Regions from separate parts of the Pseudoalteromonas sp. LC2018020214 genome, predicted to be linked through region 1. Evidence: predicted binding sites of a transcription regulator. Region 1 holds the regulator's gene; each other region holds the start of a gene.
What was found. The regulator sigma-54, encoded in region 1, starts transcription at its own class of promoters, with help from an activator protein. The targets are predictions, from matches to a motif close to GTTGGCACGNNNNTNGNNT.

Region 1 (10,547 bases):
AAGTAGGCGGTAATCGTCAAAGCACACGTTAGTAACTTTATTTGCTAATAGATAAGGCTAATTGCGGTACGCGTTTTTTAGCTTTTTTATATGTAAATTAAGTCAGCTTTGCTCTTTATTATCTATATTATTGTAGGTGATAAAGGGTGAGGTTTTAGAGCCCCTCTCTTTAGATATCCTGTGCTAAGTTTAGCTTTTTTTTAAAGCATTGATGATAACCACAAACGCAATTTAAGTGACCATAACGGCTGAATGCCGGTGAGTCCTTGCGTCATTTTATTATCTTTTAAGATTATATAAGATGGCGTGACTTGTCCCTGCCAATCGGAAAATATCTCCCCGTGTTGATCGTTAACAGTACTGAAGCTGTAGCCTTGCTCATTTAAATAATCATGCAGCTCTTGATCAGAGCCTGATTTTATCGCGATGCTCACAACAGGGTATTTATTCTCGTTTGCGAGTTCGTTTATGGCAGGGGAGGTAATAGTACAAATAGGACACCAAGTTCCCCAAAAATACACAAGCGTGGGTTTATCTTGGCTCATTGCTGCTAAATCAATGTTTTGCGCTTTATAATCGATTAATTGTAATTGAGGATTTGCTGGCATGACAGGTTGCCGCCACCAATTGACGGCGGTATAAATGACGAAAAATATAGAGCCATATACCAATACACTTTTTAATATGGATACGCTTTTTTGTTTTAGCGTTTTTTTAGGTATGTCATTTTTATGTTTGGTATCCGTTGCCATAGCTACTGATTTACCCTAAGTATTTTTGCTGTAGTTCTTTACATTTAAAGCGTTTAATTTATATCAGCAGCCATGTAGCAGTACCTAAAAAGGCGAATATGCCAACAATATCAGTCACCGTGGTTAGCACCACACTCCCTGCAAGAGCAGGGTCTATATTCATTCTCTTAAGAATTATTGGAATACTTGCACCAGCAACACCTGCCACCACTAAGTTCATAAACATAGCGAAGGCGAGTACGCCACCAAGCATAAAGTCCCACTGCCATAGCGCAATAACACCCGCAATTAATAGTGACCACAAAATACCGTTTAGCGCGCCAATGGCCAGTTCTTTCATCATCAAGAAACGTTGGTTTGTTTGGTTTATATGACCTACTGCAATACCGCGGATAACAAGCGTTAATGATTGGCTACCAGCAACACCACCCATAGAAGGGACAATACCGTTAAGCACAGCCAAAATAGGGAGCACATCTAAAGTGCCTTCAAAAAAGCTAGCTACAAAAGCAGCTGCAAGTGCGGTTAGTAAATTAACTCCTAGCCAAACTGAGCGTTTTTTAGAGCTTTTTAGTACAGGCGCGAATGTATCCTCTTCATCATCAAGACCGGCTAGGCTTAATAAGCTATGCTCGGCATCTTCTCGGATTACATCAACGATGTCATCGATAGTAACACGACCGAGGAGTTGGTCGTTATCGTCCACTACAGGGGCCGATATCCAATTATGACGCTCAAATAATTGCGCTACTTCACTTTCATCCATAGAGATTGGGATAGACTCACAATCTTCATCCATTAAATCGCGGACAATTTTTTCTGGCGGATTAGTTAATAATGTACTCAGCGATAAAGCGCCTATAAAGCAGTTATGTTTATCAACAACATATAAATCATCTGTACCCTCTGGTAGCTCACCACGCAGTCTAATATAACGAAGTACAACATCGAGTGTTACATCAGGGCGAATGGTCACCGTATCGGTGTTCATTAGTGCACCAGCTGAACGCTCTTGATATGACAGTGCTTGCGTGGCACGTTCACGGTCTTGAATGTCCATCGCGCTAACAACGTCTTTATAGACGGTATCTGGCAGGCTACGTAATACTTCACCTAAGTCATCGTGGCCCATATCTTCAGTTGCGGCGGCAATGTGCTTAGGTTCCATTTGGGCAATAATGCCTAAACGAACATCTTCAGATAATTCTTCAAGAACATCACCCTGCACATCAGGATCGACCAATTGCCAAAGCAGTCGGCGAATTTTATGCGGTGATGATTCTAATAATAATGCGGTATCACAAGGAGCCGTTTTTGCGAGCATGCGCCTAACTTGAACAAACTGACCACTATTGAGTGACTTCGTCACCTGTTTTAGTTGCTGTAGTGGGTAATCTTGTTCAAAAGCTTCTGGCATTGGCGTCCTTTATAAATTGTTATATTACTTTATGGGGGGAGGTGAGTTAACTGGCGTTACTAACCTATTTATTTTATATGTCTGTTTTAATTGAAGCATTAGTAATGCGAATATTGTTTTTATAAAACAGGTTATTCTTGTTCATTAAAGCGTTGTGCTATTAATTCTCCAACAGCGTGTAAAGCTTGCTCAGAATCAGGGCCTTTACAAACAACTTTAACTTCTTTTCCTTGGCTACTTTCAAGTAACATTAATGCAAGTACGCTATCGCCTGCGGCTTCTTTGTCATCTTGGAATAATGTGATTGTCGCATCAAATTGTACTGCTAATTGCGCAAGCACAGTAGCTGCTCTGGCGTGTAAGCCTAATTTGTTTTTTATTAAAAAGGTATCTTCACAATGCATAACTTACTCTACCTAAGCTGAACAGGTGATTATTCAGCTATATTATTTTTCTTGCTCGCGATGGCGAATTTTTACATTGGGATGTGTCATTGCAAAACTTTCACCGATAGTTTGCGCTAAATACACAGAGCGATGTTGCCCGCCTGTACACCCAATAGCAATGGTTAAATAACTGCGGTTATTTCTTTCTAAATGCGGTAACCACGTTTGTACAAATGTTTGAATTTGCCATGTGAATTTTTGCACTATGCTGTGATTAGCTAAATAGTCTTTAACCGGTTGATCTAACCCATTTAAAGGCTTCAACTCTGGTTCCCAGTGTGGATTTGGTAAAAAGCGTGCATCAAATACGTAGTCTGCTTCTTTTGGTATACCGTGTTTAAAACCAAATGATTCAAATGTGACAATCAGTTGCTTATCTTTTTTACCTAAAATCTTTTCACGAATAGATTCAGCGAGTTGATGAACACTTAAATCAGTCGTATCTATCATAAAGTCGGCGCGAGTGGTTAATACATCAAGTAATTCTTTTTCTTTTTTGATGGCTAAATCAAGCGGCAACGAGTCTATTGATAGTGGGTGTAATCTGCGTGTTTCTGAAAAGCGTTTGATCAATGTCTGATCGTCGCTATCTAAATAAAACAACGTAGGGTTTGCAAAGCCAGGCAAGTATTCAAGAATATCGTTAAATTCATCTTGTTCTTTAGGGATGTTGCGCACATCAATGCTAACAGCAATTTTATCGTAGCTATCAGACACACTGCGAACTAATGAAGGTAGTAGGTTTACTGGAATATTATCAACGCAATAATAACCTAAATCTTCTACAACGCGCAAAGCAACCGACTTTCCAGAACCAGAACGACCGCTTATGATAATTAACTCCATTTAACACCCTTTATAAAACTATGATTGATCGACAATAACTTGGTAAAGCTCAGTATCAGATTTTGCACTGCGTAACTGTTTACAAAAATCTTTGTTGTTTAGTTTATCAGCAATGGTTGCTAGAGTCTTTAAGTGCTGCTGGTTATCGCCATCTGGTACGATGAGTGCGACAAAAATATCAACAGGGCGATTATCGATTGCATCAAAGTTTATTGGAGTTTCGCTAACGAGCACTAAAGCCAAAGGCTCTTCTGCACCGCTCATTCTTCCATGAGGAATAGCAATGCCACGCCCTATACCTGTACTACCTAATTTCTCTCTGCTCATTAAAGCATTAAGAATATCTTGTTGCGGTAAATACGGAAGTTTGTCGTGAGCAAGTTCGCTAATGAACTCTAAAATTCTTTTTTTGCTATTAAAAAGGACCGCAGCTTTGCTGCAGTCCTGGCATATAAGTGAACTTAATTTCATCATATTAGTGTCGAGCAAGCTTCTCTTTGTGTTTGATTACTTGGCGATCGAGCTTGTCGATCAACGAGTCAATAGCGGCATACATATCTTGATGTTCTGTAGAGGCAAATAGCTCAGCACCGCTTACGTGTATTGTGGCTTCTGCTTTTTGATTTAATTTTTCTACATCGAGAATGACATGAACATTATTTATATGATCAGAGTGTCTTTCAAGCTTCGCAAATTTAGTATTAATATAGTCTCTTAGTGAATCGGTTAATTCTACGTGACGACCAGTTAAGTTTAGTTGCATAAGCATTACCCTCTTAGTTTAGCGTCTTAAATCAGACTTTTACGCTGATTTGACGGTGGAATAGCAAGAGATTCGCGGTATTTTGCGATTGTACGTCTTGCTACTTTAATTCCTTGCTCAGCCAATATATCCGCTATTTTGCTATCACTCAATGGTTTTGCTGAGTTTTCTGCTGCGATTAATTTTCGGATAAGCGCACGTATTGCTGTAGATGAACATTCACCACCGTTTTCAGTACTTACATGGCTTGAGAAAAAGTATTTAAGCTCAAATATACCACGGGGTGTATGCATGTACTTTTGAGTAGTTACGCGTGAAATTGTCGATTCGTGCATTTCTACCATTTCAGCGACATCATTTAAAACCATTGGTTTCATGGCTTCAGGGCCATGTTCAAAAAAGCCTTGTTGTTGCTTAACAATACAATTAGTAACTTTCAATAGCGTGTCGTTTCTACTTTCTAAGCTTTTAATAAACCATTTAGCTTCTTGTAAATGTGAGCGAATAAACTGGCTGTCACCACTTGATTTTACAGTGCGAGACATTGCCGCGTATTGGCTATTAACACGAATTTTAGGCATGCTATCTGGGTTTAATTCGACAACCCAGCGGCCTTTAATTTTTTTAACTGACACATCAGGAATAACATACTCAGATTCTTCCCTTACAATAGTATCTGCAGGTTTTGGGTTGAGAGTATGTATTAGTGTCATTACTTCTTTAAGCTCTTCTTCTTTGAGCTTAGTTTTTTTCATTAATGTACGATAGTCGCGAGCTGCTAATAGATCAATATGCTCGGTTAAAATCATTTTCGTTTCATTAATGTAAGGTGTTTCTTTATCAAATTGATTAAGCTGAATACACAAACACTCTTGTAAACTACGTGCAGCAATACCAACAGGATCAAACAGTTGGATGCGTTTTAATACCGCTTCAATTTCATCAAGTTCAACTTCGTTATCATCTTCGTTATCATCTTCGTTTTCTTGATTAAAGCTTTCTAAAATCTCTTCGCAGCTTAGTGTTAAAATACCTGAATCATCGACGGCCTCTACAATCGCAATAGCGATGGCTTCATCGGTAGGGCTAAATGGCGTTAGTTGTAATTGCCACATTAAATACTCATGGAGCGTTTCAGTAGAGGCGCCTTGGTATATTGATTCGTCTTCAGGCATTGGACCTGATGAGGCTGCTGGGGCGGCACTCATGTACTCATCCCAACTAACATCCATAGCCATGTCGTCACTTAGCGTGTCTTTTGCAAGTGCTTCACCAGTATCTTGTTCGTATTCGCTCGGAGCATCATCAGCAGATGCGCTAACAGTTATGTCATCGGTATCAGCTTTTTGCTCGTTTTTACCAGCAGCGTCTTCAGAATAGTCTGCCTCTTCAACCTCTAATAGTGGATTACTGTCGAGAGCTTCTTGTATTTCTTGCTGGAGATCCAATGTACTGAGTTGCAACAAACGAATAGCTTGTTGCAACTGTGGAGTCATTGTAAGTTGCTGGCCCATGCGCAGCTGTAGTGATTGCCTCATGTATCTCTAACAATCCTTTTATGTTGTTATAATTAATACTAGCAGATGCTTAAAGACATGGCGTAAATGTTACAGCCTAAATTGCTCGCCTAAGTAAACATCGCGTACTGTTTTATCATTTAATACGTGTTCTGGAGTACCTGATGCAATCAGCTCCCCATGAGAAACAATGTAGGCTTTTTCACAAACATCAAGGGTCTCTCTTACGTTATGGTCGGTAATTAAGACACCAATCCCACGATTTTTAAGATGTTCTATTATTTTCTTTATATCTAATACCGAAATAGGGTCAACACCGGCAAACGGTTCATCCAGTAGTATAAATTTAGGATCTGCTGCCAGCGCTCGTGCTATTTCTACACGACGACGTTCTCCACCCGATAATGCCATACCTTGGCTATCACGAATGTGTTGTATGCTAAATTCATCTAATAAGTTATTGAGCGTGTCTTCTCTGGCTTGTTTATTTAGTTCTTTGCGCGTTTCTAAAATGGCCATTAAGTTTTGATAAACAGTCAGCTTTCTAAAAATCGATGACTCTTGTGGTAAGTAGCCTATGCCTAATCTAGCACGACTATGCATAGGTAAAAGAGTAATATCGTTATCATCAATAGATATTTTACCTTTGTCGCTAGGAACAAGCCCTACAATCATATAAAAAGTCGTTGTTTTACCAGCACCGTTAGGGCCAAGTAAGCCAACTATACTGCCAGCTTGTACTTCAAGGCCGACGTTTTTTACAACTTCACGACCTTTATAGCTTTTTGCCAATAGTTCTGCTTTTAATGTGCTCATGGTTGACCTTTATCGCCTTTTTTACTTTTTTTAGTTTCGATCGGTACTAAAATTGTGTGAACGCGGTCAGTTGAGTTTTCATCTTTTTCGGCACTGATTAGCTGCTGCTCTATATCGTAGGTAATGCTTTTAGCATTTATTTTTTGTCCCGCTTGCGATACTTGTGCATTACCAACAAGCGTTAAAAAACGCTTAGATACATCATAACGCACTTCGTCAGCACTGGCGCTCATAGTCGTGCCATCTGATTGCTTTTCTTCAAAGTGCGCAGGGCTACCTGTGGCAATTAATAATTGTTTATTATCACCAAGTTCATCACGTTTGTGTACTTCTAGGCGATCGGCTGTAATGCGGCGATTACCGTGAATAATCTCAACGTTTTTCTCAAAAATACCCACATTAGCTTTTAATTGACCTTCTTGCTTGTCGGCACTTATTGAAATTTGATTGGCAGCAGGTTGCGTGTTTTGTTCTGCAGCACTACTATTAAACGCTAGTATAAGTGTAGGAATTATAAGTGATTTTAATATTTTATTGGTCATAATATATGGTTCGCGTATGGTTAATTAGTTTTATCACTTCGGTTTTCAAGTCGGCTTCTAGGCCTTTACCGGTGATTTTTAAATTCGGTCCAGTGATAATGACGGGTTGCTCCGAACGCATTGTTAATAGCTTTATATCTACCTGAATATTATCAGCATTGATTTTGTCTATCATGGCGTTATCGGTTAAATTTTTGGCAACCACATTACCTTCTAAAATTAATTGTTTATCTTCGTATAATGTTGCTTCGTCTGCATTTATTTGCCACGTTTGTTGTTCGTTATATAAAGTAAAAATGGGTTTTTCGAAAAACGTGAAACCTAATTGCTGGTATAGCTCCATTTTAGCCGCAGTGACTTTGTGGCTAATTTTACCTTGCTCATCATAGGCTGTCTGTTTGAGCTCAATAGCTATGTAATCAGGCTTAGCAACAACTTCAGGCTCAGCCTGAGGCACAATATTTGTTTGTGTAAAATAAGGGTACCAAAGCCAAACCATACAGCTAATGAATAAAACGCTTAATATTATGCGCGCTGCATTCATGAACTAGTGCCTTGTGTAGTCAATGTTTTACCATTTTCAAGCATGAGCAAATCGGTGAGTTCTCTCACAGCACCAAAACCGCCAGGCATTTGCGTTACATAATGTGACAAACGCTTAATAAGTGGGTGGGCATCATTTACTGCAACGGCAAAGCCTACTAACTCCATAACAGGCATGTCAGGACCGTCATCACCAATATAAGCAATTTGTTCATCGCTAAGGTTGAGTTTATCTTTTAATTCTTGATAGGCAATGAGCTTATTTTCTTGGCCTTGATAAATATGCTGTACGGTTAAGCTGCTCATACGTTGTTGTACTATCTGTGAATGACGACCAGTAATAACAGCTACTTCAAAGCCACTGTTTATAAGTGCTTTAATGCCAAAACCATCTTTTGTATTAAATGCTTTTAGCTCTTCACCTTGATTGCCAAGGTAAATACGGCCATCAGAAAATACACCATCAATATCGCATATAAGTAGTTTTACTTTTTTAGCGCGTGCTTTTGCATCATCGCTCAGCGGTTGATAGAGTTCTTCAAATTGCATTTATAACACTCCTGCTTTTAATAGGTCTTGCATATTTAATGCGCCAATAGGTTGGTTTTTCTCATTGACGACGATTAGGCCATTTATACGTTTACGTTCCATAATATTGAGCGCTTCAGCGGCTAAAATATCTTGTGTAGCTGTAGTGCATGACTTAGTCATAACAACATCTATTTGTGTTGTATGAATGTCAATTCTTTGCTCTAAAATGCGACGTAAGTCACCATCGGTAAATAACCCTACGAGTTGCTGATTTTCATCAACAATGGCTGTCATACCTAACCCTTTAGCTGACATTTCTATTAGGGCATCTTTAACTGTTTGTGAAACATCAATAATAGGTGTATTTGCGCCGCTGTGCATAACATCTTTTAAAGTAAGTAATAAGCGCTTGCCTAAACTACCACCTGGGTGAGATAGCGCGAAGTCATCAGCTGTAAAGCCGCGAGCTTCTAATAATGCAACTGCCATGGCATCGCCCATCGCAAGCGTTGCAGTGGTACTTGATGTAGGGGCTAGACCCAATGAACAGGCTTCTTTTTCTACTTTAATACACACATGTACATTAGCAAGGGTCGCCATGGTTGATTGTGTATTGCCAGTCATTGCTATCATTTTGGCACCAAGTCGTTTTAAAACCGGAATGATATTTAAAACTTCGCTGGTTTCCCCTGAATTAGAAATAAGCATAACCACGTCATTTTTAGTGATCATACCTAAATCACCATGACTTGCTTCACCAGGGTGAACAAAAAACGCTGGGCTGCCAGTACTTGCAAGGGTTGCCGCTATTTTATTGCCAATATGGCCTGATTTTCCCATGCCAATGACAATAATACGGCCTTCACAATCGTACATTAATTGGCACGCATTATGAAAATTTTCATCTACATATTGTGCAATATCACTAAGTGCTTGGCGCTCAACATCTAAAACGCGAAGGCCTTGTTCAATAAAGTTTAGCGTTGCCATCATTTACCCTACTTGACTAAAAATATACCCTTGGTAACCCAAAAACGCTATTAGCAATAAGCCGCCTTCTACCCTATTGATACGCTGGGTGCCTCTAAAGTTCAATGACATAATAATAAGAGCAAGTGTTGCACCAATCATAATTAGTATATCTCGGCTTACTAACGATGGATCAATTGCTGAAGGATTAATAATACCTGCTAGAGGTAATACAGCTAAAATATTAAATATGTTTGAGCCAACAATATTACCTAGTGCTAAATCATCTTCATTTTTAAGTACACCTGCAACCGAGGCGGCAAGTTCAGGCAAGCTAGTACCAATGGCAATAATTGTTAAACCAATGACTAAGTCGCTTAAGCCGAAGTATTTAGCAATATCAACAGCTGAGCCGATTAAAAAATGAGAACTAACCGGCAGGAGTATCATGCCGACAATTAACCAAAATACCGCTTTTTTAGTAGGTACATCGTTTGGTACATCGTCGCAGGCTTCTGAGACAAATGGGTCATCTTGGTTTTTTGCACGCATAGATACAATGATTAACCCACCGATGAATACGATAAAGCCAACTAAAAGCGCAACACCTTCACTAAATGAAAAGTAGTTATCTGAGAACACATACCAAGTAGCTAAAGATACGAGCATCACTAATGGCATTTCACGTTTTAACGTACTAGATGAAACTGAAAGAGGGCGAAATAGAGCCGTGATACCTAACACAAGTAAAATGTTTGTAATATTAGAGCCAACAGCATTGCCAACCGCTGTGTCGGTTTTGTTAGCTAGAGCGGCAGAGGCTGAAACCATCATTTCAGGGGCTGAAGAGCCCATGGCTACAACGGTCAAACCAACAATAAGTGTAGGTACACCAAAGTTTTTAGCAAGAGCCGCAGCCCCATAAACAAACCTATCGGCACTCCAAACAAGAGCTGCAAAACCAAGAATTAAAATAACAAACGAGGTAACCATTGTGTTAAGCCAGTTATACAAAATACGGATGGCGCGAATAGTAACAAAAGCCAAGATGAAAGTATAAATAAAAGAGTAAGGTCAACTAGGTAACAATGTTGCTTTTAAACAGCTAATTTAAAAATTTAAGCCGGGGTTAAGCTGTTTTAAGCGAGTCTTATAATCCTTTTCATGGGTGTATTACAAAATCTTACGAATTGTTTTTTCCATCTTTGACAAAAAAGCTTTAAAATAGGGGCACTAGTGAACATTTTTATGGAGAGCGACTTGTCGCAATCAATAGTAGAAGTCAAGGATGTTAGCTTTTCGAGAGGCAATAGAACCATATATAAAAATATGAGTTTTAGCGTTCCTAAAGGTAAAATTACTGCGATTATGGGGCCAAGCGGAATTGGCAAAACCACTATGTTGC
Region 2 (10,547 bases), 1.3 Mb from region 1:
CCGTTCGCTGCCAGTCACTTTCAGTGCTTGGGGCAGAACTTGTATTTAACTTGGCATTTTTATGAATTGCCATCGCATCCCAAGCGCCAATATTAAGATTAATAGTACCATCGGAATTAACCGTTATAGCCTCACCACTACAACTTTTAGCATCAGCTGACAACTCGCCTTTTAACACATTACAGTATTGCCCTGGCGCCATATCGGTTTGCACAGTTGCTCTAAGTGTTGAGTCTTCTTTGTTAATAGCCATATGACCCGAACTACCTCGGCCAAATGAAATTTGATTATTTGTGTTATCCCACCAGTTTGTTACTGCCCAATTGTCGGCGGTGTTATTTCTAAAATCGACCCCGCCTGCAATATATGACCAACGATGCTCACACTTCCAATTACTAGCAAAACACTCTAAGTTACCATTATTATGTACAGGTACATTTGGCCCACCAGCATCTGTATCACCATGAAAATCATAACTCGACATTACTTTTGGATAACCGTACGGATAAGCCAACATAAATACATTGGCTAAGTCATATAAGCGGCCATCCTCAAAGGTAATTACATTACCAGCGCCGCCGTGCCCGCGCTGATTGTCGTGATTATCTACAAAAACCACCGCAGAAGAGCTTGGCATAAAGCCCCACCCTTCGCCAAAATTACTCAGCCATGCAAGCGAGCCGTTTCTAAAGGTGTTACCAAGCTCAGTGCTATATTTAAATTCAGTTACTAAACCTGTGCTTAAATATTCAGAGGCACCAACAGCCTCCCCACCTTGATCAATCACTTCTTGAAAAACCACTGGCGAGCCATTTACTTTAGCCATTAAACTTTGGATATCGCTTGCTGCAACATGTTTAGAAGCATCAAACCGAAAGCCTTTTACGCCAATAGCTTGCAAGTCGTTAATATATGTTGCAATGGTATTTTGCACATAGTTTGAAGCGGTATCTAAATCGGCAAGTCCAACGAGTTCACAATTTTGTACTCGGTAGCGATCGTTGCCATAGTCAGAGCTATTAATGGTACAACTTTCATGAAAATCTTGTGGGCTATAAATAGGAAAGCTTTTATTACCAAAGCTATTTCCCGCTGTGCCAGTGCCACTTCCTGCTGCCATATGATTAATAAGCGTATCAACGTAAATATCAACCCCAGCTGCACTACAGCGATTTACCATATCGATAAACTGCGCACGGTTTCCGCCACGACTTTGCAGTTCATAACTTACTGGCTGATAACGTGTCCACCATTGGCTTCCTGTAATGTGCTCATTAGGCGGCGAGACCTGTACTGCAGCGTAGCCTTTTGGTCCTAGGTATTGCTCACATTCTTGCGCTACATCTTGCCAATTCCATTCAAACAAATGCACAAATGTGGTGGGCGTAGCTGTGGCAATACTCGGTAAGAGCAACCCTAGGCTTAAACCTGCGATGGTGATTATTTTATTGAGTTTCATAGTGTGTGATCCAACTGTTGAGCGAGCAAAACAACTACTCGAAATTATTTACAAGTGGTTAACACTAGATTGAGAATTGATTAAATAAAAACTGAATACGTATGCATAATAGGTAAATTATCCTTTATTACTAGATAACCTACATAACTTGGCAATTTACATTTTCAAATAAAATGCTTTGCACAGGGCTATATAATCAGCGGTGTAGGTATTATCTAAGTTTCTAATACACAGAATTGATGTTTCTATATCGCTTTTTACGTAGCTAAATGCCATTAAACTGCGGCTAATATCTTTATTAGGCGTAGCTTTTACTTGGCAATGAGCATTTAAATAAAGCCCATTTTGAGTAGCAAGCTCTATAAATAATGCGCCTTCAACGCTTGGGAGTATTAAGCTAAAGCGAGAACCACTATGGCTTAAACGTTTAAAGGCATTAATTAACTCTTCAAAACTTAAGCCGTCGGTATGGCGCGCGGTATTACGCGCAGCATTATCGCCTTTTAAACTGTGATTAAAATACGGTGGATTAGAGATAACAACATCAAATTTAACTTCACTACTAAAGCTTTGAATAGTTTGGTGCTTAATACATATTGTTGGCCACGGACTATTAGCTACATTTTGTAATGCTTGGGTATAGGCGCTTTCGTCAATTTCTACCGCAGTTATATCAAGCTCATTACTGCGCTGCTTACACATTAATGCTAGTAAGCCGGTGCCTGTGCCTATATCAAGTAATGACTTTGCACCGCTTAAATTAGCCCATGCGCCAAGCAAAATGCCATCGGTAGAAACTTTCATTGCACAGTGGTCGTGTTCAACTTTAAATTGTTTAAATACAAAACCAGACATTTTTTCACCTTTTCATTCACCAAGCGCAGCATAGCGCGTATAATCAGGGTAATTGTCCCTTATTTTAGACACTCTATGCAATTTTCTGAATTTGATCTTGATAACAAGCTACTCGATGCCATTAATAAAATGGGCTACGAGACGCCAACCAGCATTCAACAACAAGCTATTCCTGAAGCACTACAGGGGCGCGATATTTTAGCATCTGCGCCTACTGGTACAGGTAAAACAGCGGCATTTTTAATTCCGGCTATTCAGTACTTACTGGATTTCCCACGTCGTGATCCTGGTTTTGCGCGCGTCCTCGTTATGACCCCGACTCGTGAGTTGGCTTATCAAATTCATGAACAATGTGAACTGCTAGCTAAACGCACACACCTAAAAATTGGTGTAGTAACAGGCGGTATTAACTACGGCACGCATAAAGAAATTTTTGAAAAAAATAACGATATTTTAATCGCCACACCAGGTCGATTAATGGAATACCTAGAAACCGAAAACTTTCATGCTGAACACGTAGAAATGCTTATTATCGATGAAGCAGATCGCATGTTAGATATGGGTTTCAAAAAAGAAATGAGCCGTATTTGTGACGAAGCTAAAAATCGTCGCCAATGTTTTTTATTCTCAGCAACACTCGAAGGTGACAGCGTAGAAAGGTTTGCTGAAAAAACATTAAACGACCCAGCTCTATTAGAAGCTGAATCGTCACGTAAAGAAAAAGCTAAAATTCACCAGTGGGTACATTTAGCCGATGACTATCATCATAAACTAGAGCTTTTAGTAAATACCTTAAATGGTCCAGACGTGACTAAAGCAATTGTGTTTGTTAAAACCCGTGAGCGTTTAGAAACACTGATTGGCGAGCTAACCAATAACGGCGTTAAAGCAGCTTGGTTACGCGGCGAAATGCCACAAGACAAACGTATGAAAGCCATGGAAAACTTTCACAGTGGCAAAACACGTATCTTAATTGCGACCGATGTAGCTGCACGTGGTATTGACGTATCTGACATTAGCCACGTTATTAACTTTGATATGCCGCGCACTGCCGACGTATACGTACACCGTATTGGTCGTACTGGCCGTGCTGGTAAAAAAGGGATTGCAATATCATTAGTTGAAGCACACGACATTGGTATTTTGTATAAAGTAGAGCGCTACGTTGAACAAAAACTAAAACGCCGTGTAATTAAAGGTGTTGAGCCACAGCATAAAGAAGCTAAGCCACCGGCTAAAAAGCGTAAAGATCCAGTAAAAATGAAAGCCAAGAAAAAGGCTAAGGTTAAAAAGAAAAAGTAACCTAACATATTTTTATTCTAAGCCGACTTTTGTCGGCTTTTTTAATGCAAGCCTTACAGGCTCTGGTGTTTGTACCTGTTACATATGTAACCCAAGCATGTAACTCATACTCATTTAAATGTAATTTTTGCCCACCTTAATTCCCACTTAATAAAATTACCTTATATTTCATAGCGTTAATATTGGCACCGAAATTGTAACTACAAAGATAACCTAGCCGATGGAATTTCCATTTTGTGGCTGCACTATTCACCGTAATGTAAGGATTAAGTTATGAACCGCTTCAAGTTAACTATCGCTTTAGTATCATTTTGTTGTTTATTTTTATTAGCTTGCGCTACAAAGGTAAGTGCAGCAACCAACATGGCCGTAGTAAGCAGTGTAGCCACTCAACCTAACCTACAACAAACTATCACCAACACCCTACGAACTAACCCTAACCTAGCGTTAAGTGATATTCGTGTGCAGGTAAAAAATGGTGAAGTAGATTTATACGGTGAAGCACAAACTGGTTTTCAGCGCGCACTGGCTCAAAAATTTCTAGAAAATATAGATGGGGTTAAAATCATTCGCAACAAAATTAGCGTTATTTAATACGCACCACAAAACCTATTTGTATAACTAATTCATAAGCGCGGCTTGTTACTCCAACACAAGCTGCGCTTTTTTATATTCTGTTTTAAGGCAAATTTTGCAGCTGTGAAGAAGATAAAATAAAGCCTAAGCAATACGATTATTCCTCCCTCTAAAACGATAGCTCACACTTATCCTTAAGAAGATAGATTTAGAATTGACGCTAGCGTGTTTGTCTTTGCTCTTTTAACCCTTAAGTTAACCCAATTGATACTGAAAAAGCTTACACAGATTCTTTAGCCGACCTAACGGGCTTAAAAAGGATGATTTATTTAGTTATTGAAATAGATGAGAGCGTTATTTCAGAGTGTGCAGCAAGGCAGTAAAAAAATCGTTGGGTAAACACTAATCTTACTTGTTAATACTCCCATGGCCAAACGCAACTAATCAGAATTGATATTCAATAAACACAAACTAGATATTTAAACTTTTAGCTAATAATCCGTTTATAAAAAAAAGCGCAATTTTACTCTGTAAAAATGCGCTGTTGGTAAGTAACTATTTCCCAATGCTTTTGCCTAATGAGTTTTAACTAAATTACTCACTTTGGCTAGAGTCAGCACCGTCGCTACTGTCTTTATTGGATGACTGCTGGCTTATTTTATCGCTTATCATGGCATCGAGTTTTTCACCGCCTTTAATGCCAAAATCTAAAGTACGAATTGGGAAAGGAATACTAATATCAGCTTCATCTAGTGCTTGCTTAACGGCAACAACACCTTTGTGGCGTACCGTCATAAAGTCAGGCTCGCCTGGGTATTTAATCCAAAACCACACCAGTAAGTTAATGCTGCTGTCGCCAAAACCTTCAGCGTATACAGCGGTTTCGTCTTTACGTATTACAAAGTCAAATTCGTTAATTTTATCGACTATAACGTCTTTTGCTTTTTCTATGTCGTCGCCATACGAAATACCTACGGGTACTTCTATACGTCTTATACCTAGCGTGGTGTAATTTTTTAGCACATTTCTAAATAAGACTTTGTTTGGTACAAGTATTAGTTGCCCGTAAAAACTCTCTATTAGCGTGTTACGTAGGTTTATAGAATGCACCGAACCAAACACATCATCGGTTTCTATTACATCACCTGTTTTAAATGGCTTACGTACACCCATTGCTATACCTGCAATTAGGTTTTCGGTCATGTCTTGAAACGCAAAACCAATGGCTAAACCCACAATACCCGCACCAGCAAGTAGCGAAGTAACGGTGCCTTTTAAGCCAACAAAATCGAGCGCAATAAATAAACCTATGCACAACACAATAACTTTAAATATTGACGCCATTAAATCGGCAATTTGTGTTGAGTCGAGAGAGCGGCGCAACACGTTTTTCATCAGCTTGCCAGCAAAGCGTGCCAATATTGAAAATACTATGGCAATTACAATTGCCACTATAAAATTAGGGATATGGCTGATAACAACATCAAACCACCCTCCGAGCTTTTCCTCTATTAGCTTTTCGGCTTCGCCAACTGACGGAATACTGATCATTTTGTTTGCACCTATTTAATTAATAATCTCATTAATATTAGATATAGTTGCAAATATAACGCCAGTATCAAAAAAGCCATGCAATGCATGGCTTTTCAATTGTTTATTTAAGCTTATGACCTAATTTTGTTCGTCGCGCATAAATACCGGCTCAAGCTCTTTAACTGTTGCCTCAGGGCTAAAGTAATAACCTGCTACCGTAAACTCTTTAAGTTGGCTTAATTGCGTTAGTTTATTTTCGATAATGTAGCGCGCCATCATGCCGCGTGCTTTTTTAGCGTAAAAGCTAATTACCTTGTATTGACCGTTTTTACAGTCTTTAAAGTGTGGGGTAATAATTTGTGCATTTAATGCTTTTTTATCTACCGCTTTAAAGTATTCGTTTGAAGCAAGGTTAACTAAGTATTGCGCGTCTTGTGCTTTTAATACTTCGTTTAGTTTGTTCGCTATTACGCTGCCCCAAAACTCGTATAAGTTTTTGCCACGCGAGTTTTCAAGCTTGGTGCCCATTTCAAGGCGATAGGCTTGCATTAAATCAAGTGGTTTTAATAAGCCGTATAAACCTGAGAGAATACGCAAATGGTTTTGTGCGTAATCAAGCTCGCTAGCTTTAAGCGTACTTGCATCTAAACCGCCGTATACATCGCCATTAAAGGCAAGCACTGCTTGTTTAGCATTACTTTGTGTAAACGGCTGTGCCCACTCACTAAAGCGTGCTGCGTTAAGCCCAGATAGCTTATCGCTAATTTTCATTAAACTGCCAATTTGCGCTGGTGTTAGTTCACGGCATACTTTCATGAGCTCTTCGCTGTGCTCTAGTAATTCAGGCTGAGTGAACTTGTCTGTTGCGGGTGGCGTTTCGTAATCAAGATTTTTTGCAGGTGAAATAACAGTGATCATAGTTAGCTATTGACTTGTAATTTATTTAGTGTCAATTTCAACATTAAATGAAACGAAAAGCACGTTTTGTTTAAATAAATCCTCTCTTAATAACCCATGCATTGCCGTTTTTCTATTGATAAGGACATAAGACCTATCAAGCATTGTCACACTGTTGCAGTATGGATTGTATATATTAAGAGTGATTAGATTTTTCTTTTAACTTGCTTGGAATGAGGAAAGCAAATGACTTCAGCTCTACAAAGGCTAAAACAACATTCATCTATCGTAGCCGACACTGGTGATATTGAAGCTATTAAAAAGCATCAACCAGAAGATGCAACTACAAACCCGTCGCTTTTATTAAAAGCGAGCGAGATTGAAGCATATAAGCCTTACCTAGATAAAGCTTGGAGCTATGCAAAAGAAACCGAGCAAGAGCCAGCTAAACAACTTGAACTAGCATGTGATTACTTTGCCGTGTTACTTGGTAAAGAAATTAGTGAGATTGTACCTGGTTATATTTCTACTGAAGTAGATGCACGCCTTTCGTTTAATACGCAAGCTACTATTGATAAAGCACATACCCTACTTAGCCTTTACGAAAAAGAAGGTGTAAGCAAAGACAAAATTTTAATCAAAGTAGCGTCTACGTGGGAAGGTATTAAAGCCGCTGAGCAACTAGAAAAAGAAGGGACTAAATGTAACCTTACTTTATTATTTAGCGATGCCCAAGCCCGCGCATGTGCCGATGCAAACGTATTTCTAATTTCGCCATTTGTTGGTCGTATTTTAGATTGGCATGTTGCTAACGGTATGGAAAAACCAACCGATCCGCTACAAGATCCAGGTGTTCAGTCTGTACGCAGCATTTTTGAATTTTACAAACGCCATGACTACAAAACAGTTGTGATGGGTGCAAGTTTCCGTAATACAGGCGAAATTATTGCTCTTACTGGTTGTGACAAGCTAACTATTAGCCCTAATCTTTTAGAAGATTTAGGTAACCTTGAAGGCGCACAGGAATACTTGCTAGAAACAGATATTCCTAAAGAGCCAAAACCAGAGCCACTTACAGAAGCGCAGTTCCGTTGGTTACATAACCAAGATGCTATGGCTACTGAAAAACTGGCTGAAGGTATTCGCTCTTTTGCTGATGCACAAGAACAACTAGAAGCGCGTTTTAAAGCAATGTAATTTGCTATAATCGTGTTTTAAAAACGTCGCAATAGCGGCGTTTTTTTATGCCTAAAATAGGCTACTTCTCTATTTAACCTTCATATAATCTTCGTATAAACCTTCATCAATTAATCACACTTATGTAACATAACTGTCACTTTTTTATTCTATTTTAACTAGGCCTGTGGTATAGGTATTCTTGAGGTCAATAAAATCAATAGGAGAAGTTCATGGATAGCCTAAACGATATATTAGAGATATTAGAAGGACCAGATACAACAAGGAAAACCTCTCAGAAAAATAAAAAAAGAAAATGGCGTGAAATAGAAGCAATAAAAGATAAACAGCGCCTACGTAAAGAACTACAAGAACTAGACTACTTTACAGACAGTATTGCAATTGATGAGCTCGATTTTTAATTCAATACGCCCCAACTAAACAAAAAGGCTTCCACTATATGGAAGCCTTTTTTAACGGTTTAAACAATTTGAGTTCTTTGGAATAAATTAGATTTGCCAGTTAATTGGCTTATCTTTTTGGGCTTGTAATAGCTCATTCGTTTTTGAAAAATGCTGACAGCCAAAAAAGCCTCTATGCGCCGAAAGCGGTGATGGGTGCGGCCCTTTTAAAACATGATGGCGAGCGCTATCTATGCCTTTCCCTTTTTTTTGTGCATGTGCACCCCATAAAATAAATACCACACCTTCGCAGTGCTTATTAATATGCGCTATTACATTATCGGTAAATTGCTCCCACCCTAAATGCTTGTGAGAATGCGCTTGCCCTTGCTCAACGGTCAATACTGTATTGAGTAAAAACACGCCCTGAGCTGCCCAGCTTTGCAGGTAACCATGCTCAGGAATAATAAACCCGCTGATATCGACAGCTAACTCTTTGTACATATTTTTAAGTGACGGCGGCAGCTTTTTTACATCAGGCAATACCGAAAAACACAAGCCATGCGCTTGCCCTTCTCCGTGGTATGGGTCTTGTCCTAAAATTACAACGCGGATGTCATTTAGTGCTGTGGCATCAAAAGCACTAAATACTTGAGGTTCAGGCGGATAAACAGCAACACCTTCATTGCGGCGATTAGCCACATACTCTAACGTTTGCTGCATGTAAGGTTGCTGTAATTCACTTTCTAAAAATGTAGCCCAATCGCTCATTGTGTACTCTTAATCTGGTTACGTGATGCGTCTATTTTATCACACATATCCGCGAGTCCATCTAGCATGCGCGGAGTAAAACGATGTAATAAATCGGCATTTACGCTAATAAATTGATCGTTTTTAACTGCAGGCACTTCTGGCCACTTTTGCCAATTAACAACCGGCTGTGGCGTTTTTGATTTTTCATCAGGGATAATAATAACTTGTGGCTTAGTAACAATGACATTTTCGATACTAATTTGCGGGTAATCTGTAACGCTCTGTGCAAATACATTACTTACATGGCATGTTTCAATCAGCTGATTTATCCATGTGTTTTTACCTACCGTCATCATAGGCTCAGCCCATAACTGATAAAACCCGGTAATATTTTTTTTATCTTGCTGGCTTTTAATAATCGCGTTTAGTTTTTGTGTAAATGCGCTTGCCGCTTGTTGGCTTTGCTCAATATTCCCTGTAAATTCACCAAAAGTAAGTAACTCGTCGGCTACACCAGCGATTGTGGTGGGATTACTCAAATACACTTTTATACCTAAACGCTCTATTTGGGCTAAATCTTCGCTTTGGTTTCCGCTTTTCCACGCAATTACTAAATCAGGTTTAAGCGCTAATACTTTCTCAAGCGAGATGCCGTAATAACCCCCTATGCGCTCAATACTTTGGGCTTCACTTGGGTAGTCGGCGTAATCAACAGTGCCCACAATATTATCGCCCGCCCCTATGGCAAATAGGTTTTCGACTATATGTGGTGCAAGCGCGATTATTCGCAGTTTTTTAGAATCATTAACCTGCTCTGCAAGTGCACTGCCCGATACACTAAAAAGCAGTAGCCCAATAAAAAACGCTTTAAACATTAGTAATCAAACCCTTCGAGCGCTTTTATGCCTGAGTCGAATGCGTGTTTTACATTACGCACTTCGCTTACTGTGTCGGCAAGGTCTGTTAAAGTACGATGCGCTGCACGCCCTGTAATAATAACTGACTGCATTGGTGGGCGGTTATTAAGCGCTGTTACCACTTCATCTAAATCAACGTAGCCGTAGGTCACCATATACGTAAGCTCATCGAGTAATACTAAATCAATACTGCTATCTGCAAGCATGCGTTTTGACTCTTGCCATGTTGCTTGGGCGGCTGCAGTATCGGCTTCTTTATTTTGCGTATCCCAGGTAAAACCGGTGTTCATTACAACAAACTCAACGCCTGCACCTTGTAATAGATTACGCTCGCCACATTCCCACGTACCTTTAATATATTGGCAAACAGCTGCTTTTTTACCATGCCCAACGCAGCGTGCTACAACGCCAAAGCCCGAGGTTGATTTACCTTTACCGTTACCGGTGATTACCTGAAAAATACCTTTTACATCTTGTGCGGCGGCAACACGTGCATCCACTTGTTCTTTGACTTTTTGTTGGCGCTGCTTATGCTTATCGTTGTTTTGTTCAGTCATTATTGTGCCCTTCATAAATCGAGATAATTTGCTGTATGTTTAAATGCGTTTCGCACATGGTTGCTAATCGTTCTAACTGCTGCTCGCGATGAGTGGCAATACTAATTGGGTTAATTGAGGC
Region 3 (10,547 bases), 370 kb from region 1:
CAGGCAAAGAAAACGTACTCAATACACTACAAGCACTTATTACCGGCCTTAACGATGGCACACTTGAAGGTGATGACTTTCAGCAAGTACTTGCTGATGGCTTAGTGCAATTACAAAATGCGAGTGAGCAAGTGGTGTTTACCCAAGCAAGTTTAGGCGGTCGTATGAACGCGCTTGAAAGAGTAAGCGATTCAAACTTAGCACTCGATATTCAAAATAAAAGTAATCGCTCTAACTTAGTTGAAGTTGATATGGCAGAAGCTATTAGCGAACTCACTAAACAAGAAACGGCACTGCAAGCATCGCAAGCAACTTTTGGCCGTTTAACTAACCTTTCATTATTCGATTACTTATAAGCAAGTTTTAAGCAGATTGTAAGCAGAAGTACCTTGCCGCTTTACCTACTTTAAAGCGGCAATAACTATCTACAAAATCGCGGCAAAAATTGGCTGCAAAACCGCGGCAAAAAAATGTCACCCCCTTCTAAATAACTTCACTAATTATTTACAATTCAGCAGAACCTATTTTTGTCTATAAAAACAATCGCTTAAAAATAAATTAAAGTTGGCACAGTAAATGCTTTTCTTATTGTAAGAAATTATCGAACAGTGGTTCCTGTTAAATCGTGTTGAACCACACTCTGTTTAAACCTAGGAGATGGTAAAATGGCATTAACAGTAAATACTAATGTGTCGTCACTAAACGCACAACGTAACCTTAATAAATCAGGTGAAGGCTTAGCTACTTCAATGGAGCGTTTATCATCAGGTATGCGTATCAATAGCGCAAAAGATGATGCGGCTGGCTTACAAATTTCTAACCGTTTAACTTCACAAATAAATGGTTTAGCTGTAGCCCAACGTAATGCCAACGATGGTATCTCAATGGCGCAAACCGCTGAAGGTGCAATGGGCGAATCGACCAATATATTACAGCGTATGCGAGAGCTTGCATTACAATCAGCCAATGGTTCAAATTCAAAAGAAGACAGAGATGCATTACAAAAAGAAGTAAGTGCGCTGCAAACTGAATTAACCCGTATCGCAGAAACCACTTCGTTTGGCGGACAGCAGTTGTTAGATGGTAGTTACGGCACCAAATCATTCCAAGTAGGCGCAAATGCTAATGAACTCATAAATGTGACTCTTAAAGATATTTCTGCAGATCAAATTGGAGGTACTTACGCTGCTTCGAATGATGCAGGTAGTTCTTTTGGCATTGATGCTGCTGGAGCTGTTTTGAATGACTCCGGTAATTTAGCTCAATCAATCTCGATCACGGCTGCGGGGAAAGCAGAAAGCGTAACTATAAGTGCTAACTCAAGTGTTACAGAGACCGCCTCTATCATTAATGCAACCGGAGCTGATGTTCGAGCAGAAGCTGTTGCTATGGTTGATATTGAGGTTAACGCTTCTCTAACAGGAACGATGTCGATAGGCGACCATGAGATAACGTTATCAAATGAAACTACTGATAGCTTGGCCTCTAAGCTTGAAGAATTGGGTTATACAGTTAATTCGAATGGGACTACTATTGAACTCGATGCTAGAGGAGTTGATGGCATAATAATCCAAGGAGACGACTCCGCTAGTAATGATTTCTCTATTACTTCTCGTGGTGGAACCCCGACTGCTGGGGCTGTAACAGGTGCTGATGCTGCTGCTAGCTTCACTTCATCGCTTGAGTTCTCATCAGAGAAAAGCTTCACTGTAGCTAATACTAGTGGGCAGTTAACTGCAGCTGGTCCAATATCGGTTACTGCGACAGATGTTCATGTAGATCAAATTGATATTTCTACACAAGCAGGGTCACAAACGGCAATTTCAATTATTGATGCTGCAATAGCTGATATTGATAGCCAGCGTTCTGATTTAGGTGCGGTTCAAAATCGCTTTGGCCACACTATAAGTAATCTTGCTAATATATCTGAAAATGTATCTGCATCACGAAGCAGAATTCAAGATACTGACTTTGCAACCGAAACCGCACAAATGACTAAAAACCAAATTTTACAACAAGCGGGTACGTCAATACTCTCGCAAGCAAACCAAATACCACAAGCAGCCATTAGTTTATTAGGTGGTTAATTATTAGTTCAACTAATAACTAAATATATAAACGCACTTTATTAAGTGCGTTTTTTGTTTTTAGGTTGTTAAAACCACTAAAAGCATAATATTCAAACCGTATTTTAAATCAATTTAAAATAACTAATCATTTAAAACAGTCAGTTAGCTTTTTCTAAGTAAATAAACTAATTTATTTTTAAAATACTTCTAAAGATAATTTATCTCCTGCCGTTAACTTAATCAGTACGGAGCTGAGCATACATTTGTGACAGCTCTTGGTTAAATTAAAATAGCAACATTACGAAAGTAATCAGGAGTTTTATTATGATTTCAGTAAACACAAATGTATCTTCACTAAATGCTCAACGTAACTTGTCTCAATCAGGTTCAGACCTTGCAACATCAATGGAACGTTTATCATCAGGCATGCGTATTAACAGCGCAAAAGATGATGCGGCAGGCCTACAAATTTCAAACCGTTTAACGTCACAAGTAAACGGATTAGCAGTAGCACAGCGTAACGCTAATGACGGTATTTCAATGGCGCAAACAGCTGAAGGCGCTATGAGTGAGTCAACCAATATACTTCAACGTATGCGTGAACTTGCGCTTCAATCTGCGAATGGCTCAAACTCTAAAGAAGACCGCGACTCACTGCAAAAAGAAGTATCAGCACTTCAAACAGAGTTAACGCGTATTGCCGAAACGACTTCGTTTGGTGGTCAACAATTGCTAGACGGCAGTTTTGGAACTAAATCATTTCAAATCGGAGCGAATGCAAACGAGCTTATTAATGTTTCGCTCAAAGATATTTCTGCAGACAAAATTGGCGGTACTTATGCGGAAGCTACTGCTGCAGGATCCTCATTCGGCGCTTTGGGTGCAGCAACAGGTACATTAGCTACAGCAAGCGCAGAGACCCTAAAGCTAACAGCTGCAGGTAAGGCTGTTGATGTACAAATTGCAGCTGGTTCATCAGCGACTGAGGCAGCAAATAAAATAAATGCCTCAGGCTCTGATGTTCGGGCAGCAGCTGTAGCTGAAATTGACATTACGCTAGCTACAGCTACAACAGGTACGATTTCAATTGGCGACCATGAGATAGAGCTAAATGGTGATACAACAGCCACTTTGCAAACAAAGCTTAAAGACTTAGGCTATGACGCGGAAATGAACGGCTCTATTTTGGAATTAAATGCGTCAGGAGTTGATGGCATAGTCATTAACACAGATGATACGTCTACAAATAGCGTCCTAGTTAATACAAGAGGTGACACCACAAACAGTACTGCAATAACTACAGATGCTGCAGCAAGCATTACTTCTGCACTAGAATTTTCATCAGAAAAGTCATTTCAAGTTACTGGTGGAGTAACTACGGCTGCTACTGTAACAGGAACTGCTGCGAAAGTAACAATTGATAAACTCGATATTTCTACTCAAGCTGGTTCTCAGAGCGCACTATCTATAATTGACAGTGCAATTGCAGAAATAGATTCACAGCGAGCTGATTTAGGTGCGGTTCAAAACCGTTTTGATCACACCATTAGTAACCTAGCAAACATTTCTGAAAACGTATCTGCATCACGCAGCCGTATTCAAGACACTGATTTTGCAACTGAAACTGCAGAAATGACTAAAAACCAAATCTTGCAACAAGCGGGTACATCAATATTATCGCAAGCGAATCAGTTACCACAAACAGCACTTAGCTTATTAGGTTAATAAGTTAAAAGTAATAGCTTAATGGTTAGCTAACTAATACATAAAGTCAGTATTAGTATTTTAAAAAAGGAGGTGGCTTTAGCTACCTCCTTTTGTGGTTTAAGAATATAAACTAAGCTATTGTTGGTTTAATTAAGTGAAAATAGGAATCTGTTATGAATACAATTTCTTCAAACGCAGAGGTTACAACATTACCGACTCCCGTTGCTGGTGATGATAAGCAAGTAGGGCAAGCAGCTCACACTTTAACTGAGCGAGCGATTGATGATGTAAAGCAGACGGAAGTGCTCAATCAACAAAAGTTACAGCAAAATCAATACAAAAATAATAACCAAGATGAAAAAGCTCAGCCGTTAGAGCGCGAACAACTAGAACAAATGGCGCAACAATTGCAGGATTTTATGGGCGAAATGAACCGAAGTTTACAATTTAAGGTTGATGAAGATTCAGGTCGCGATGTTATTAAAGTACTCGATAAAGACAGCGGTGAGGTTATTAAACAATATCCTTCTGAGGAAGTATTAAGTTTGGTGTCTAAACTCTCTGAGTCGGCAGGTATTTTAATTGATCAAACAGTTTAGTCGGTAGTTTGCATTACTAATATTGAGTTAGTTTATTTTTGAGTATTTAAGAGGTGAAGTATGTCTATTACATTTAATGGCTTAGGTTCTGGGTTAGCGGTGTCAGATATTGTTGATGCACTAGTTAATGCTGAACAAGCACCTGCTGAAGCTCGCTTAAATACTACAGAAAGTAAGTTAACAACGGATATTTCTGCTGTTGGGGCACTTAAGTCAGCACTTGAAAAAGTACAAACCTCAATGGAAGCATTGGGCGATAGTGATAACTACCAAAAGCGAACTGCATCTGGCAATGATGATTTTATATCTATTAGCTCAGATAAAGACGCTCAGCCAGGCAGTTACAATGTAAAAGTAGACGCATTAGCACAAGCGCATAAGTTGTCTTCCACTGCATTTGCAGCAGACGAGGCAATTGGAGCTGGCGTGATTACAATCGGTTCTGGTGCAAATAGTTTTTCTACGGTTTTATCGGCTACAAATACACTAGAAGACTTACGAGACCAAATTAATAACGGCCCTTTTACTGGCAGTGATAGCAATGACTCTGTTATTGCCACTATAGTAACCAGTGATACCGGTCAGCATTTAGTGCTCACTAGTAAAGAAACCGGCGAAGACAACGCAATAACAATTACCGTACAAGACGATGACGGCAGTAATACCGATACAGGTGGATTGTCTCGATTAGCTTATGATGTATCAGACGCAGACCCTGCTAATCATACAACTAACATAACGCAAGTTAACGCTGCTCAAAATGCACAAATAACAATTGATGGCACGTTAACTGTATCAAGCAATACAAACAAATTTAGTAGTGTTATTGACGGTGTAGATGTGACTGTTAAAAAGTTACATAGTACCGATGACGATTTAAGCGATATATCAGTTACTGAGAATAACAATAATATTAAAACAGGCTTAAATAGTTTTATTGAAAGCTATAATGAATTATTGGAGCTTAGTAATAACTTGGGTGCCTCAAGTGAAGCTGGCGCTGGAGTTATGGCTGGGGATTCATTACTTCGTGGTGTTATGTCAAAACTACGTAGTGAAATCACCGAATCAGTTGATTTAGGCGATGGTAATTCATTATCGCTTTCGCAATTAGGTGTTGAAACAGATCGCTACGGTGTTTTAACGCTAAATACAGAAACACTCGATGAGCAAATAGATGCAGATGTAAATTTAGTGCAGCAGTTTTTTGTAGGTGATGACGATGATGGTTTTGCGCAGTCTTTTGATGAGCTAATGAGCTTTTATACAGATTCTGACGGCATTATCCAAAACCGAATTGATAGTAAAACAAATCAACTCGATGACATAGATGATCAGCGCGTGAGCCTTGCTAGTAAAATGGAGTCGCTATCGTCTCGATTATACGCTCAATATAATGCGATGGATTTATTAGTAGCGAGCCTTAATAACACCAGTAGTTATGTTCAAGCTCAATTAGAGAACATGCCAGGCGTAGTTAGGCAATCAAATTAATAGCTGAGTTAAATGTATTACAGAGTCAATAAAAAACCGCTAAGTTTAAACTTAGCGGTTTTTTATTGTGTATTGCTCTTTAGTTCAAATAGTAAGATATAGCCATGTATTTAGTTAGCATAAAGGTAGTTTATTAAACCCATTTACTAGATGGCTTTATAAGCTTTTATCGCTTTTCCTGACTTTTTATGTTTAATAATAGCTTTTGACGATTCATTTTTAGCACTATTCGCTTTTACTAAAATAGTATTTATACGAAGCTGAATTAATTCTAATTGCTCTGTACTTGGACCTTCGCTACGTTCGCACCATTGCTTTATTTCAGTATTTAAAGCGTCTAAAAGAGGCTGAGCTTCGTCTGCGTTATCATCATTTACTAACACTTCAATTTTACTAAGCAACGTTTGTATGAGCTCAGAGCTGTTTGTTAGTTGCTCTGAAGATGTTGGCGAGTCCATAATTTAAATTAAACCGCAGGACTTCGTTGATCTAGCGGAATGTTATCCCAGCCTTCTTTAATTTCTTTAACAATACTTGATACTTCCACAATTGCTTCAATATCGTTGTTTATGTTCGCTTGCGTTAAACGGCGTTGGCAGTAATCGTAAAGTGCCAATAAATTGTTAGAAATACTAGGGTCTTGCTCTACTTCTAAATTAAGTGCGTCTTGCAGTGCGCCAAATAATAAAACACAGGCTGAAATATTTTCACCTTTTTTTTGTATTTCTTTGCGCTCAATAAACCCTTTTGTTGCTGCTAAGCGACCGATTATATTACTGAATATAAGGTTTATTTGTTCATAAGGAGCCATTTCGGCAATACTACTAGCACGAACTTGACCGTATTTTTTTACTGAGACATGAGCCATGGGAAGATCCTAAAATTTAAAACAATAAAATTATGTGAAAGCTAATATAAAAATGTAATAAAACTTTTATGAGAACAAAGCAATATTAATGCCAAGCATTTTCACTTATTTATGTATCGGCATTTGTAACTTCAACTTAAATTTATAATTGAGTTTATTTACTAACAATAGCATTTTTATTGCCGAGTAAATTAATTTTTAGAGCTAAGTTATAGCTAGGTAATAACTAAGTTAAAACTATAACCCATACTTAATGATTAACTATTAAGTATGATTGACTTAACTAGCCCGTCTGTTTTTTGGCGTTTATGTCAAAAAACTGCCGCTATCACTTGCATCCATGCTGAACTGGCTTACAATTTAACTAATTATACAAATTAGTGAAAGTACGGCTCGCTAAATATGATCTTGATTTTAGATAATAATAACAACCGCGCAATAGGATTAAATGCTTCACTTGGCTTTATTGGTGAAGCTGCTCAACTATTAAGCGAAGACTGCTTTGAACAAGAATGCAAAAAATATCAGCAGCAAGAATGCATGATTATTTTAGGAGCGTTGCAATCACTTGACCACGAAAGCTTAATTAAACGCTATCCAACATTACCGTTTTTATTAATTGGCGAAACGCTAAAACCATTATTAAGTATAGCTAATGTAGTGGGGCTTATTTGCGAGCCATTTAATCACGAAGTGACAACGCAGTTACTTCACGATTGCCAGCAGTATCAGCGTATGCTGCCTAATGAGCATAAGCATACTAAACCGCATAAAATCTTTGATGGACTTGTTGGTGAAACAGAGGCCGTAAAAGATGTTCGCTTTTTAATTGAACAAGTGGCAAAAACCGACGCTAATGTTTTAATTTTAGGTGAATCAGGCACTGGTAAAGAAGTGGTTGCCCGTAATGTACACCTGCTTTCAAAGCGTATTAATGGACCGTTTGTACCAGTTAACTGTGGTGCTATACCGGCTGAGCTGCTCGAAAGTGAACTATTTGGCCACGAAAAAGGCGCGTTTACTGGTGCTATATCGGCGCGTAAAGGGCGGTTTGAACTAGCTCAAGGTGGGACGCTATTTTTAGATGAAATAGGCGATATGCCACTGCAAATGCAAGTTAAGTTGCTGCGAGTATTGCAAGAACGAAGTTATGAACGAGTTGGTGGTACAAAGGCTATTCAGGCTGATGTACGCGTTATTGCAGCCACGCATCGTAATCTTGAAACAATGATTGAAGAGGGCAGTTTTAGGGAAGATTTATATTACCGCTTAAATGTATTTCCTATCGAAAACCCATCACTGAGTGAACGTGCTGATGATATTCCGCTGCTTTTAAAGGAGTTAATGCGCCGTGTTAACGACCAGACTGGTTCTACCGCTAAGTTTACCGAGCGCGCAGTTGAGAGCTTAAAAGAACATGCTTGGCCTGGTAATATTCGTGAACTTGCTAATTTGGTGGAGCGTATGGTTATTATGTTCCCTGACAAAGTGGTCGATATTCCTGATTTACCTAACAAATATCGTTACATTGAAGTTGAAGCCTACGAGCCAGAATACCCTGAAGAGTTAATGGAAAAAGACGCCTTTAACGACATATTTAGCACAGGCTTTAGTGATTACGAAACTGAGCCAGACGCTGAGTTTAGCCAAACGGGTAGTGGGCTATTACCTGATGATGGTATTGAACTTAAAGATTATTTAGCAGAGCTTGAAATTAGCTTAATTACCCAAGCGTTAGAGCGCTATGATTACGTTGTAGCTCGCGCTGCAGAGATATTAGGGGTTCGCAGAACAACACTCGTTGAGAAAATGAAAAAGTATAATCTTTCACGAGATTAGAAGTACGAAAATGGTGAAATACTTTTCGTTATTTATTATTCATTTGTGATCAATCACTTTACGGGCTTTGCCCGTCACGCAAGCAAGCTTGGCGTCTACAAGATAATCGTAAACTTAAACCTTGGCGGTAGACGCTGAGCTTGCTCGCGTGAAAAGCGAAGCTTTTAATCATTTAAATAAAACGTTATTTCACAAAGAGAAAAACGAAGGTAAATGAGAAACCATAGTCAACTTACGCTTTACTTCTCTAAAGCGCAGCGTCTCTTAACCTCTTTGTGAACTAATCACTTTTATGGTTATAAATCACTTACTCACTAGAAGCCTTAATAATTTCTTCTTTTCTAAAACAATCATTACTATGATCGTTAACCATACCGCAGGCCTGCATATGAGCGTAAACCGTTGTAGGGCCTAAAAACTTAAAACCCCGTTTTTTTAAATCTTTAGCAAATGCAGTTGATGCCTCTGTAATTGCAGGATAATCCTCAGCGTTATTTAAATTACTTATAATCGGTTTATTATCGACAAACTGCCATTGGTAGTTACTAAAACTTCCAAATTCTTTTTGTATTTCTATAAAGCACTTTGCGTTGTTAACAGTTGCCGCAATTTTTAATCGGTTGCGCACAATACCCTCATCAAGCATTAATCTCTCAATGTCATCTTGTGTGAATTGTGCCACTTTATCTACATCAAAATTAGCAAATGCTTTTTTATAACCGCTGCGCTTTTTTAAAATTGTGTACCAGCTTAAGCCTGCTTGCGCTGATTCTAGAGTGATAAATTCAAACAGCTTTGTATCATCATAAAGGGGGACGCCCCATTCTTCATCATGGTAAATAACGTAGTCGGGTTTAGTGGTGTCGAGCCACGGGCAACGGCACTTTATTTGCTCACTCATTATTATTCCTTTTTGCGTGCGTCATTTTTATGTCGCTCAAATTATTGATGTAACTTAATGATAAGTATGTAAATAAATTTTGGTATAAATCGTGCATTTAGACATGTATCTACATCAATTCGAGATTTGATTATGGCCCTTGCTAGCGTGCTAAAACCACAGTTTTTTTCTGCAAATCAGTATAACCCATGTTTACTTCAAGAGGAGTACATTGGTGAATTAAGCGATCTGCGCAAGCAAGCAAGTTGGCTTTCGCACTTGGTTGATACCATGCCAGCAGGTGTGGTTGTACTTGATGGCAAAGGGTTGATTGCAAAAGCGAATCAAATAGCGATTGATATGCTTGGCGAGCCACTTGAAGGCGAACGCTGGTTTAATGTTATTCAGCGCTCTTTTAGGCCACATCAAGATGATGGCCATGAAGTGTCTTTAAAGGACGGGCGCCTAATAAAGCTTGATATTACTGCTTTAGCACCAGAGCCTGGGCAACTTATTTTAATGACGGATTTAACCGAAACTCGCCGCTTACAAAAACGTGTTGCACATATGCAGCGATTAAGCGCGCTGGGTAAAATGGTTGCATCATTAGCGCATCAAGTACGCACGCCGCTCTCAGCCGCTATGCTGTACGCTGCTAATTTAGGGTCTAAGCGCTTACCCGAAGCATCTCGCGATAATTTTCAAACAAAGTTAATGTCGCGTTTAAAAGATTTAGAAACTCAAGTAAACGACATGCTGTTATTTGCTAAAAGTGGCGATCAGCAAGTTGTTGAGCAAGTTTCAATGCAGCAGCTTTTAACAGAAGTTAAAGCGGGCGCTGATGCGATGGTCGCACTTAATGAAAGTGAATTGGATGTAAGCTTACCAGAACCCGATATACAAATAGTTGGTAATAAAACGGCATTGGCCAGTGCTATTCAAAATCTTGTGCACAATAGTATTCAAGTTATTGGCGGCGGCGCAAAAGTAAAAATTAGCGCACAAAGAGATTTAAAAGATTTAGATATGGTTCGTATTAGTGTGAGCGACAATGGCCCAGGTGTTGATTTAAGCCAAAGCGATAAAATTTT

Region 2: the regulator sigma-54 is predicted to act here: its motif matches at 3,798-3,816, upstream of JG479_RS13695 (BON domain-containing protein).
Region 3: the regulator sigma-54 is predicted to act here: its motif matches at 6,815-6,833, upstream of fliS (flagellar export chaperone FliS).

What each region holds. Positions count from the first base shown of each region.
Region 1 is NZ_CP066804.1:675,229-685,775, forward strand. Features, by position in the region: gene JG479_RS02870 (YgiQ family radical SAM protein) at 1-32, shown strand, start outside; gene JG479_RS02875 (protein disulfide oxidoreductase) at 201-608, opposite strand; gene mgtE (magnesium transporter) at 811-2,169, opposite strand; gene JG479_RS02885 (HPr family phosphocarrier protein) at 2,301-2,573, opposite strand; gene rapZ (RNase adapter RapZ) at 2,616-3,461, opposite strand; gene ptsN (PTS IIA-like nitrogen regulatory protein PtsN) at 3,480-3,932, opposite strand; gene hpf (ribosome hibernation promoting factor) at 3,937-4,224, opposite strand; gene JG479_RS02905 (RNA polymerase factor sigma-54) at 4,251-5,762, opposite strand; gene lptB (LPS export ABC transporter ATP-binding protein) at 5,832-6,557, opposite strand; gene lptA (lipopolysaccharide transport periplasmic protein LptA) at 6,554-7,099, opposite strand; gene lptC (LPS export ABC transporter periplasmic protein LptC) at 7,089-7,643, opposite strand; gene kdsC (3-deoxy-manno-octulosonate-8-phosphatase KdsC) at 7,640-8,191, opposite strand; gene JG479_RS02930 (KpsF/GutQ family sugar-phosphate isomerase) at 8,192-9,163, opposite strand; gene JG479_RS02935 (calcium/sodium antiporter) at 9,167-10,135, opposite strand; gene JG479_RS02940 (ATP-binding cassette domain-containing protein) at 10,391-10,547, shown strand, end outside.
Region 2 is NZ_CP066804.1:3,073,363-3,083,909, forward strand. Features, by position in the region: gene JG479_RS13680 (alpha-amylase) at 1-1,459, opposite strand, end outside; gene JG479_RS13685 (tRNA1(Val) (adenine(37)-N6)-methyltransferase) at 1,616-2,314, opposite strand; gene srmB (ATP-dependent RNA helicase SrmB) at 2,390-3,616, shown strand; gene JG479_RS13695 (BON domain-containing protein) at 3,890-4,210, shown strand; gene JG479_RS13700 (mechanosensitive ion channel family protein) at 4,787-5,743, opposite strand; gene yaaA (peroxide stress protein YaaA) at 5,864-6,643, opposite strand; gene tal (transaldolase) at 6,869-7,819, shown strand; gene JG479_RS13715 (DUF3545 family protein) at 8,032-8,220, shown strand; gene ung (uracil-DNA glycosylase) at 8,308-8,970, opposite strand; gene JG479_RS13725 (cobalamin-binding protein) at 8,967-9,827, opposite strand; gene cobO (cob(I)yrinic acid a,c-diamide adenosyltransferase) at 9,827-10,426, opposite strand; gene JG479_RS13735 (cobyric acid synthase) at 10,419-10,547, opposite strand, start outside.
Region 3 is NZ_CP066804.1:1,042,564-1,053,110, forward strand. Features, by position in the region: gene flgL (flagellar hook-associated protein FlgL) at 1-356, shown strand, start outside; gene JG479_RS04480 (flagellin) at 666-2,087, shown strand; partial or broken gene JG479_RS20260 (flagellin N-terminal helical domain-containing protein) at 2,394-2,801, shown strand; gene JG479_RS20265 (flagellin) at 3,240-3,794, shown strand; gene JG479_RS04490 (flagellar protein FlaG) at 3,950-4,375, shown strand; gene fliD (flagellar filament capping protein FliD) at 4,436-5,869, shown strand; gene JG479_RS04500 (hypothetical protein) at 6,016-6,327, opposite strand; gene fliS (flagellar export chaperone FliS) at 6,336-6,737, opposite strand; gene JG479_RS04510 (sigma-54 dependent transcriptional regulator) at 7,140-8,576, shown strand; gene JG479_RS04515 (DNA-3-methyladenine glycosylase I) at 8,884-9,477, opposite strand; gene JG479_RS04520 (sensor histidine kinase) at 9,610-10,547, shown strand, end outside.